One region of the Cupriavidus sp. GW822-FHT02D05 genome, then DNA from elsewhere that is predicted to be linked to it. Evidence: predicted binding sites of a transcription regulator. Region 1 holds the regulator's gene; the other holds the start of a gene.
What was found. The regulator FNR, encoded in region 1, switches genes on or off when oxygen is low (the NO sensors DNR and NnrR bind a similar motif). The targets are predictions, from matches to a motif close to TTGATNNNNATCAA.
Positions count from the first base shown of each region.

Region 2: the regulator FNR is predicted to act here: its motif matches at 3,880-3,893, upstream of AC1RQK_RS26030 (universal stress protein).

Region 1 covers NZ_JBXAOE010000007.1:246,194-251,778, reverse strand. Annotated here, with positions in the region: gene rluB (23S rRNA pseudouridine(2605) synthase RluB) at 1-493, opposite strand, end outside; gene scpB (SMC-Scp complex subunit ScpB) at 499-1,575, opposite strand; gene AC1RQK_RS12000 (hypothetical protein) at 1,702-2,142, shown strand; gene AC1RQK_RS11995 (sulfite exporter TauE/SafE family protein) at 2,166-2,930, opposite strand; gene fnr (fumarate/nitrate reduction transcriptional regulator Fnr) at 3,229-3,954, shown strand; gene AC1RQK_RS11985 (hypothetical protein) at 4,041-4,286, opposite strand; gene AC1RQK_RS11980 (membrane protein) at 4,289-4,507, opposite strand; gene ccoG (cytochrome c oxidase accessory protein CcoG) at 4,575-5,585, opposite strand, start outside.
Region 2 covers NZ_JBXAOE010000021.1:46,348-51,932, reverse strand. Annotated here, with positions in the region: gene AC1RQK_RS26055 (DHA2 family efflux MFS transporter permease subunit) at 1-447, opposite strand, end outside; gene AC1RQK_RS26050 (cation diffusion facilitator family transporter) at 600-1,550, opposite strand; gene AC1RQK_RS26045 (DUF6691 family protein) at 1,575-2,039, opposite strand; gene AC1RQK_RS26040 (YeeE/YedE family protein) at 2,048-2,482, opposite strand; gene AC1RQK_RS26035 (metalloregulator ArsR/SmtB family transcription factor) at 2,497-2,817, opposite strand; gene AC1RQK_RS26030 (universal stress protein) at 2,914-3,765, opposite strand; gene AC1RQK_RS26025 (cobalt-precorrin-7 (C(5))-methyltransferase) at 3,930-4,619, opposite strand; gene AC1RQK_RS26020 (sensor domain-containing protein) at 4,862-5,585, shown strand, end outside.

The DNA.
Region 1 (5,585 bases):
TGCGCTTGCGGGCGCCATTCCCGTTCGGGTTGGCGCGCGCGCCGTCACGCTGGCGCTCGCCCGTGGCTTCTCCGCCAGCTTCGCTTGCGCCTTCGGCATTGTCACCGCTGAAGTTCCGGCGGCCTCGCGGCGCCGGGCGTTCGCCCTGCTGCTCGCCGGCCTGCACAGCCTCGCCTTCCGCGAGCTTGCGTTTGCCACGCGTACGTCCCTTCCTTGCGCCGTCGCCACGCGCGTCTTGCGCGGCGCCCGCATCGGGGCCGCCCGCAGGGATTGCCGCCCCGCCGTCCGCGGCACGGTCGCCGTCGCGGTCCTGCGCGGCCTGGCGGCGCGTGGCCACCAGATTGCGCAAGCCACGGCGCAGGCCCTTGCGGCGCGGCGCGCCATCGGTGCCGGCGCCGCCTTCGGCGCCATTGCCGGCATCGCCGGCCGGCGTATCCGCCTGGCGGACGTCTTGATCAGAATCGGACAAGGTATTCACATTCGGATGTTGCATGGTGTTCAGTTGGACACGCGCTGGTCGTGCTCGTCGTGCTCGCTGGGGTGCGCCGGATTCGTCGTGGACGCCCCCGGGACTTCGGACGCCTGCTCGCCGGAGGCCACTTGTACGTGGTAACCGTTGGCGGGCGTGTCCGTTTGCTCATTTGTTTCACCGTCTTCGACGGCTTGCTCCGCGGCTATGTCGCCAGACAGCGCGCCGGCGGGCTCGGCGGACACCGGCTCGCTCCCTGGCTCACTGCCTGGCCCGGGCGTCGCCGGCACTTCCGCCTCGGCCTCGGGCGCGGGTGTGAACCCGGCTTCCGCTTGCGCCAAGGCCTCCTTCCTTTCAAACGCATCCACCAAATCGGCGATGCCATCCATGGCGCCGGCCGCAAGACCGTCGTGGGCAACCACGCCGGAAGAGGTCGGTTCACCCTCTCCGGCATCCGCCGCAACCAGCGCGGCAGCGCCGGCCTGATCAGCGCCAGGTTCCGCGAATGCCTCTTCGTCGCTATCCGCCGGCACCTTGCCCAGCGCCTCGAAGTCAATCGGCTCCTGATTCAGCAGCGCGACCTGCGCCTGGGCCTGGATGTCCTCCAGCGGCGGCAATTCATCGAGCGTGCGCAGGCCAAGGTCATCAAGGAAGTTCTTGGTGGTGGCATAAAGCGCAGGCCGCCCGGGCACGTCACGGTGGCCGATCACCTCGATCCAGCTGCGGTCCTCGAGCTTCTTCACGACTTCGGTGCTGACCGCGACACCACGGATTTCCTCGATATCGCCCCGCGTGACCGGTTGCCGGTAGGCAATGATCGCCAGCGTCTCCATCACGGCGCGGGAGTACTTGGGCGGCTTTTCAGGATTCAGCCGATCCAGGTATTCACGCATGACAGGGCGGCTCTGGAAACGCCAGCCACTGGCCAGTGCCACGAGTTCCACGCCGCGTTGCTCCCAGTCGCGGCGCAGCTCTTCGAGCAGCACACGAATGGTGTCGGCACCGACGTCGTCGGCAAACAGCCGGCGCAAGTCATTGACGCGCAAGGGTTCCTGCGCGCAGATCAGCGCGGTCTCGAGGACGATCTTCGCCTCTTGGGTATTCATGTTGATTGCGTGCAGCCTGTCTTTGCACCTGCGCCCCGGTTGATCCCGGGCGCACTGGAGATTGCGGGTTCAGCGGTAGGGATTGCCACCGCCATCTGGCCGCGCAGCCAACCGCATGCTTGATGCATGCCAGCCGTGCGCCTTCTTTTATTGCATCGGGTGCCGGACCTGACCGGCAGGAGATCGCCCGGCCACCGGCATTATCTGCCAGTCGACGGAGCCCTTGCGTCGCGCCTTCCCCCTGATGTGGCGGACCTGTCCGGCGCGGCGTTTATCATCGAACGCGCCGGGTGCAAGAAAATACGGATATCGGGCCTGCTGGCCTATTTCACCCCGCCCTGCCGTAGCTGGTCTTTTGAACCGAATCTTTTGAACCGGACGGCGGATGGGGAACGGTCCCTGGCGCTGATGCCTGCCTGGGTGTTCCTGGCATGCATCCCTGAGCAGCGGATGCTACCTGACGATGCCACGATGAAATACGTGCGCGATATCGCTGTTCTTGCGATTGTATGGCATTCCCTGGCAAACCTGCAACCGATTCGCACAGCTACCTCAGCGAAGAAGTGACAGATACACCACGAAGCAGCGCTTCAGAAGACCAGGCAGAATCCATGCGCGGCAAGCGTCTCAGGCAAAAGCAGCGCGCGCGCCACCCCGGCCAAGCCAAAGGCCACCACCGCAAGCCCAGCGCCAGCCCGCAACGCCGGGCGCCGCGAAAGCTGCCTGAGATAGCCGGACAGGCCCGAGATCACCAGCAGGTTCGGCAGGGTGCCCAGGCCAAACACGGCCATCACCAGCGCGCCCGACGGGGCATTGCCGGCCAGCAACGCCATGGCAAGAGCACCGTACACCATGCCGCACGGGACCAGCCCCCAGGCTAGCCCCATGCCGTAGCGGCGCAGCAACCGGCCCTGCCCATACGCCCGGGCCACAGCCGGCAAGCGCGCCCCGACGGCACCAAGGCCGCGCAGCAAGCCACCCGCGCCCCGGGCGGCGAGCCGCTCCAGCCAACCCGTACCCATGGTGCGCCCGCGCAACATCCACAAGCCCGACAGCACCAGCATTACACTGCCGACCCCGAACAGCCAGCGCTGCAGCGGCAGGTACTGCGTCTTCCAGACGCCGGCGCCAAGGGCGCCCAGCAAGCCTCCCAGCACCGCATACATGCTCAGCCGCCCGGCATGCATGACAAGCAGTTCCAGCAACCAATGGCCGGGACGCCGGAGCACCGTGGCAGGCACGCGCGCAACGCCGCCCTGCTCCGCCGCCAGCGCGATCCCGCCGCACATGGCGGCGCAGTGCACGCCGCCCAGCAAAGCCAAGGTAAATACGCTGATAAGCACGCCTATGGTCAACTTCTCCTCCCAATCACACAATCGCAACGTCTGGCGCGGTAAAATGCGGCGAACGCGCCCCCGCAGCTCCAAGAGGCGCTATCAACATGAGGCCTTGCGCCCGCGCACACCAGCGCGCTCGCACAACATGACGACGGGCACGGCAAGCCGCGCTGCACAGATAGCGCACTGCCGCAAGACCCGCGCGCCAGGCCGATGTGGATAGCGCTTCCAACCGACGACTCTCAACGTCAAGCTCTCAACTCAATGCGCCCGCCACATCGCGCTTGACTGACTGCGCTAAACCGACAGGCCCCAATTGCTCACCACCATTCCCATTACCGAGATGTCGCCCCGCTGCTCCACTTGCTCGCTCGGCCAGCTCTGCCTGCCCGTCGGCATGTCGCAGCAGGACCTCGAAAAGATGGATACGCTGGTCCAGGACCGGGTGCGCGTACGCAAGGGCGAAACCCTGTACCGCCTCGGCGATCCTCTCACCGCCGTCTACGCGATCCGCTTCGGCACGCTCAAGACCCACCTGACAATGGAAGACGGCCGCTCGCAGATCACGGGCTTCCACCTTCCCGGCGAAGTCGTCGGCCTCGACGGCCTTGGCGAGATGCAGCATGCGTCGGACGCCACCGCGCTGGAAGATACCGAAGTCTGCGTGGTACGCTTTGGCGATCTCCAGACGCTGTCCAACGTCCTGCCGTCGCTGCAGCATCAGTTCATGCGCCTGATGAGCAAGGAGATCTCGCAGGACCAGGTCATGTTGATCACGCTCGGATCGATGCGCGCCGAGGAGCGGCTTGCCGCTTTCCTGATCAACCTGTCCGAGCGCTTGTCCGCGCGCGGCTATTCGGCCTCCGAGTTCGTGCTGCGCATGAGCCGCGAGGAAATCGGCAGCTACCTGGGGCTCAAGCTCGAAACCGTCAGCCGCCTGTTCTCGCGCTTTGCGGAAGCCGGCCTGATCCAGATCCGCCAGCGCCACGTCAAGCTGGTCGACATGGTGGGGATCAAGCAGATCGTCAACAAGTCCTGCTGACCTGCACGTCGCGCGCCGCCCTCGCCCGCGGCGGCTCGCCGCGATGCCGCGCCTGCTGGCCTGAACCGGCAAGGCGCGCATCGCAATCACTCCAGCTCGTCCGTGTCCGCCAGCCGCGTGGGCATGGTGTACAGCGTCAAGCCGCTCGACAGCGCGCACAGCACCCACGCGATCAGGAAACCCACGGTGTAGACCGCCTCCCGCGATGCCTCGACCGGCTGGCCGAAGAAGCGCAGGTCGCCGGGATCGACCATGGAGAATACCAGCGCGGTCGTCAGCCCGGCGACCAGGAAAGCGGGCCACAGCACCCACATCAGCCAGCGTAGCCTCATGATCACCTCGCTTGCGCCGCGACCGGCGCTGCCTGGCGTGCCGCGCTGCCCGCCTTCTCAACCACCAGGCCGTGGCGCGCCACCCCTTCCTCAATGGGCGGATCCGGATGGGTCATGGCCAGCCAGATCGTGACCCCGCAGGCCACCATGGCCACGAACGGCCCACTCATCAGCAGCCACGGCCATGGCTCCTTCCACCAGGGATTACTTTGCTGCGTCATCTGGCCTCCTCTAGATCTAGATCGCGTATGTTGCGTACGGATTGGTGCAACCAGCGTCCCTGCCGCCTCATAGATTGCGCGGCACGATAAAGCTGGTGCTCTGTCGAATCTCCGCGCCATGGCTCCCCGCGCCCTCGTCGGGCACCGCGGTCACTGTGACCTCGATCTTGTGCGTGCCCTGCGCCGCGGACTCGATCGGCACGCGCACCCGGATGGGAATCAGGCGATTGGACGTGGGCTCCAGGTTGCCGGCAGCGTGATCATATTCCACAGCCAGGCCCTTGAGCTCATCGCTGCCCGCGCTGACGGCGACGCGCATTGGCGCCTCGGTCGTGTTGATCAGCTGCAGCCGGTACACGTTCTCGATCCAGCGCCCTTCCACTTCCCGCCCCAGCGCGCCGCGGTCGCGGATGATATCGACCTTGAGCGGCGTGCGCATGGCCAGCGAGGCCATGAAGCCGGCGACCAGCGCCAGCCAGATCACCGAGTAGATCACCGTGCGCGGCCGCACCAGGCGCTTGCGCGCCACGGTCTCGGAGAGCGCGCTGCGCATGGCGTTCTCGGACGTATAGCGGATCAGCCCGCGCGGGTAAGCCATCTTGTCCATGACCTGGTTGCAGGCGTCGATACAGGCGCCGCAGCCAATGCAGTCGTATTGCAGGCCATCGCGGATATCGATGCCAGTAGGACAGACCTGCACGCAGATGCTGCAATTCACGCACGAGCCCAGCCCGGCGGCCTTGTGGTCCGCCTTGCGCGAGCGGCTGCCGCGCGGCTCGCCGCGGCCCACGTCATAGGTGACCACATAGGTGTCGCGATCCACCATCACGCTCTGGAAGCGCGCATACGGGCACATGTACTTGCAGACCTGCTCGCGCATGAAGCCGGCGTTGCCCCAGGTGGCAAACGAGTAAAACAGCATCCAGAACGTCTGCCACGGACCCAGCGAGAGGCTCAGCACCTGCGCGCCGAGCGTGCGAATGGGCGAGAAATAGCCGACGAAGGTAAAGCCCGTCCATAGCGCGATCACGATCCAGAGCGTGTGCTTGGTGGCCTTCAGGCGCAGCTTGCGCACGCT
Region 2 (5,585 bases), on a different contig from region 1:
CGCCACGATGGCCGGCCAGGTGATGGTGGAGATGGCCTTGATCAACTGGCGCTTATCCGTGTTGCGCACCACGATCAGCCGCCCGACCGGCACCATCATCGCGCCGCCAATGCCCTGCAGCACGCGCGCCGCGGTGAACGCGAATAACCCGTTCGATGCGCCGCACAGCACCGAGGCCACCGTGAAAACAACGATCGCCCCGCCGAACACCGTCCTTGACCCGAAGCGATCAGCGATCCATCCGCTGATCGGGATAAACACCGCCAGCGCCAGCATATAGGCCGTCATGCCCAGGCTCAGGTCATTCGGCCCGACCCCGAACGACTGCGCCATCTGCGGCAACGCAGTGGCGAGCACGGTGGTATCGAGGTACTCCATGAAGAAGGTAGCCGCGACGAGATACGGCAGGAATCTCATCGACGATGACTGGGTTCGCGTGTGGTCCATGGAGCGGCGGGTGCGGGGGGGTGCGTGTCTGCGCGGCGAAGCGGGCGGACCGCTTTTTGCCACCGGGAAAGCCATTTCAAGCCAGGATGGCAATCATACCGGGCATCGGCAAAGGACGTTTGCCCCGCCCGGCCCACGCTTTGGCCAGTCCATCATGCCGCGCCTGCGCGCGCCGGGTCTTCCGCCTGGCGCTGCGGCACGCGCACCGGGTCGACATGGGTCATCACATTCAGCACGTCCTGAATCTGCATGGCGGCGAGGCGCGCCTCCACCGCAATACGGTGCCCCGCCTCGACCGTCATTGCGCCATCGATCTCCAGATGCACGTCGACCAGGATCGCGTCGCCCATCTTGCGGGTCTTCAGGTCATGCAGGCCCAGCACGCCTGGCGTGGCCAGCATGGCCTGCCGGATCGCCTCGATGCTCTGCGCATCCACGGCGCGGTCCATCAGGTCATGCAGGGCATCCCAGGAGAACTTCCAGCCCATCCTGGTCACCATCAGGCCGACCACCAGGGCGGCCACTGGATCAAGCATGTGGTAGCCAAGCAGGTTGCCGCCGATGCCCACGGCGACCACCAGCGACGATGCCGCATCCGAGCGCGCATGCCATGCGTTGGCAACCAGCATGCTGGAGCGCACGCGCTCGGCCACGGCGAGCATGTAGCGGAACAACGATTCCTTTGCCGCCAGCGCGCCCAATGCCACCCACAGCGCGACACCCTTGACCGGCTGGATCAACTCGGGATGCTCCAGCTTTTGCACGGCCGACCACAGCATGCCGACGCCGACCGCAAGCAGCAGCAGGCCGATTGCCAGCGAGGCGGCGGTCTCGAAACGCTGGTGGCCGTATTGGTGGTCGGCATCCGCGCCCTTGCGGCTATGGTGACTGGCGAACAGCACCACAAAGTCCGAGACCAGGTCGGAGAGCGAGTGAATGGCATCCGCGATCAACGCCTGGGAGCCGGCCACCACGCCCGCCACCAGTTGCATGCAGGTCAGCAGGATATTCACGGCCACGCTCACCCAGGTGCTGCGCCGCGCCGCCTGGGCTCTGGCGGGCGTTTCTACCTCGGCCTCGTCGATGACCTCATCAGTTCGCATCGATGGATGACTCCTGTTGTCCGGTTAATGTCCGGTTAATGCCTTGCCGGGTAAAGCGCGGCTGCGCCCCAGCCATTCTAGCCACTCGAACAGCGCCATGCCGGCCAGCATGGCCAGCGCAAAGACTGCGCCTTGCCATGCGCCCGCGCCCAGCAGCACCAGCGCGGGCCCCGGGCAGATCCCCGCCAGCCCCCAGCCCACGCCGAACAACAGGCCACCACCAAGCAAGCGCCGGTCAATCCGGCGCGACGCCGGCAGCTGCATGGGCAAGCCCAGCAGCGAGACGGCACGCCGCCGGGCGATACCGAACGCCACTACGCCCACCGCGATCGCGCCGCCCATCACCAGCGCCAGCGAGGGATCCCAGCGCCCGGCAAGGTCGAGAAATCCGAGCACCTTCTGTGGATTGGCCATGCCGGCCAGGATCAGCCCGAGGCCGAACACCAGGCCAGAGGCCAGCGAGATCAGCAAGGAAGAAAGGCGGTTCATGTCGCTCCTCATGCGCCGAGCAGGTGCCGTGCGACAAAGACCGTCGCAAAACCGGCCCCCATGAAGGCCGCGGTGGCCGCCAGCGAGCGCGGAGAGAGCCGCGACAGCCCGCAAACGCCATGCCCGCTGGTGCAGCCCGCGCCGTAGCGGGTACCCAATCCCACCAGCAAGCCGGCTACGACCAGCAGGCCAGCGCCGGCATGGACCCGGATCTCCGGCAGCGCGCCGAACAGGCGCCAGAGCAGCGGTGCCGCCAGCAGGCCAAGCACAAAGGCGATACGCCAGCCGGCTTCCGCGCGCGTTGGCCGCAGCAAGCCACCAACGATGCCGCTGATGCCCGCGATGCGCCCGTTGAACAGCACGAGCGCGGCGGCGGCCAGTCCAATCAGCAGGCCCCCGCCCAGCGCGGACCAGGGCGTGAAGTGTGTCCAGTCGATGATCATGGCCAGTGGCTCCTTCATTCAGTGGGGCAATACAGGGCGTAAAGCGTTTCGAGCACGGCCAGCGCCCGCGCATCGGCAACCGCGTAAAAAATCCGCTTGCCGTCGCGCCGCGTGTTGACCAGCCCTTCCGCGCGCAGCACACCAAGCTGTTGCGACAAGGTGGGTTGATGGATGCCAAGCAGCGCTTCGAGCTCGCCCACCGACATCTCGCCCTGGCTAAGCTGGCAAAGCAGCAGCAGCCTGTCTTCATTGGCGAGGGCGCGCAACATGGCGGTGGCGTCGCCCGCGGCGGCGCGCATCGTGTCCAGGCTCAGGGAGGGAGAAGCCGCTTGCATGGGTTCGGCAAAGGCCGGGCGAGACCCCGGCCTGCTAATCAATATACGGTTTAATATTATATTAAAAGGTATATTGATGCCAGTCGAGACCGACCTTCAATGCGACATCAACACCGGTATGTCGGCGTGGCGCATCAGGGTGCGGGTGGTGCCGCCAGTGACCAGCTCGCGCAGCCGGGCGTGCCCATAGCCACCCGCCACCAGCAGGTCGGCCTGCAAGTGCCGCACCGCCTCCAGCAGTAGTTGGCCAATCCCATGGCTGCCTTGCACGGCGTGCATGACGCTGGTGATGCCCTGGCGCGCCAGGTGATCTCGCAGGCCGGCGTGCGCACCGGGCACATCGGGCATGCCGTGGGTCGCCGAGCCGTCATGCGCGCTGGACGCCGACACCACGGTGACACGCTTGGCCAGGCGCAGCAGAGGCATCGCATCGGCCACGGCCCGGGCGGCTTCCCGCCCACCATCCCATGCGATGGCGACATGTTCGCAGGGTAGATGCCGCACGCCCGGCGGCACCAGCAGCACCGGGCGGCCGGTGTTGAGCAACACATATTCCGGGGTCTGTGCCACCAGCACGGGAATGGATTCCGGCCCGGGCAAGCGGGCCAGGACGACCACGTCCGCCACCCGCCCCTGCTGGACCAGCGCCCAGCCCACGTCGTCCTCGATGACCCGGTGGGTGAAACCCACGCCGGGCGCCGCTTCGCTCATGGCCCGATGAAATGCGGCGCTGGCTTCGGCGCCCTGCGCCAGCAACTGGCGCCGGGCCAGTTCCGCGTAGTATCCCGCCTCGTCGCCCGCGCCCCGGAACGGCTCCAGCCGCATGCCGGTGGCCGTCACCCCGATCACATGGCCGGCCGAGCGCTGCGCCAGTTCCGCAGCCAAGTTGACGCGATCCGCACAGCCGGGATCCGCACCGAGTTCGACCAGCACGGTCTTGAAATCCATGATGTTTTCCTCCGATCCGGAGACCCCTGCACACGGTTGCAGACGTTTTTCCGACTATCCGAAAATGGACTCTACTCCGTGCGCGGGGCAGCGCAAGCGGGCAATGCGGGCGAATTGCGGCAGATCAATGCCGAAAGCCTGCCCCGCGCGGCCGGCGCGCGGGACTACGCAAGCGGCGCCAGCTCGATCTGGCTGGCCATTGGCGCCAGCGCACGGATCAGCATGATGCTCATATCGGTGAACGCCAGCGTGCAACTGGCCAGCGTGCCACGCCAGTCCGCATCGGCCAGCGTCAGGTTCTCCCAGACCTCGACCGGATGCTCGGGCGGCACGCCCTGCGCCACCAGCCAGGCGGCGATATCGCTGGGCATGAAATCCCATGGGCGCGGAATCACGATGGCGTTGCGCTGGTCCGCCAGCACGTGCACCAGATGGCGCTTGAACGGCTCCAGGTCTCCGCGCCGGTGAAAGGTCAGGAAGGTGGTCTCGTCAAAGCAAACCTTGCCGCGCGCAGCCAGCACCTGGGCCGAAGAGATGCCGGGCACGGTATCCACCGGATGGCCGCATGCCCGCTCGACCCGCTCCAGGTACTGGAAACCGCTGAAGTGCATGTCGCCCATGAACAGCACCACGCAGCGCCGGCCGCCATGGTGCTCGGCGGCAACCCAGGCAAGCCGCTCCACCTGGTCCTGGTATCCCATGGTGACCACCTGGGCCGCCGGCGGCACCAGCGGGCGGATGACGTCGATGACCGTGTCGAAGCCGGCCACGATGTCGGCGCCACGGACCAGTTCCGCCACGCCGTGGGTCAGGAAGTCGAGGTGCCCGGGGCCAACGCCGGCGCAGATGATCATGAAGAATCCCGGTTCGATCGATGCAAAAGGGGACGGCGCGCGCATCGCCCCGTCAAGACAGGGCGCAATTATGCCAAGCCATCGGAGCGCGAGGCCTGCGCCGAGGAACGCCTGGCGCAAAAAAAAGTACTTCAGGATCCGGCACTGGATGCCGATAGCTGCTTCAGAGCCGAGTCAATGTCCCGCGAGCCCCCACCGGGCAAGGCAGGCACCCTCGGTCGTTAGCGACGTTTACCTCACTCATGCCAGATAGAGACAAAGCGCTCAGCATAGCCGACCCCCATCAGTTGTTCCGCAATTCGCTCGAGCAAGCCACCGATGCCGTCTTCATCCTGAACACGGACAACAAGGTGATCTTCCTGAACGCTGCTGCGGAGGCACTCTATGGCGCATCCCGTACGCAAGTCTTCGGCATGAACGTGGAGGCGCTCGTGCAAAAGCTGCCGGATGCCGACGCGCAGCGCGCCCAGCCCTTGCCCGCCGTCCGGATACTGAGGCCGGATGGCGAACTTCGCTTTGGCCATGTCGCGGAATCCAGCACCCGCCTGGGCGACGTGACACTGCGCACGCTGCTGGTAAAGGTGGCCAACCACCCGGATGCCAGCCGCGACCATCACCCGTTGCTATCCGTCATTGCCGACGAGATCGACAGTGCCGTGCTGGTGGTCGATGCCGACTGGCACATCGTGTACGGCAACGCCGGGCTCACGCGCATGCTGGGCTACAAGCCCTGCGAGCTGAGGGGCAAGACCCCGCGCGAGATACTGGCCGGCGAGTTCACCGATCCCGGCGTGATGCAACGCTTGCATGCCCAGCGCTCATCCCCGGGCGGCGAGCGCCACGAGGCTCTGGTGTATGCGCGCGACGGCAGCGCACTCTGGGTCAGCGCCACCGTGCGCCATCTGGTCAGCGCGACCGGCGACCGGCATCACGCCATCGTCATCCTCTCCGACATCACCCAGCAGC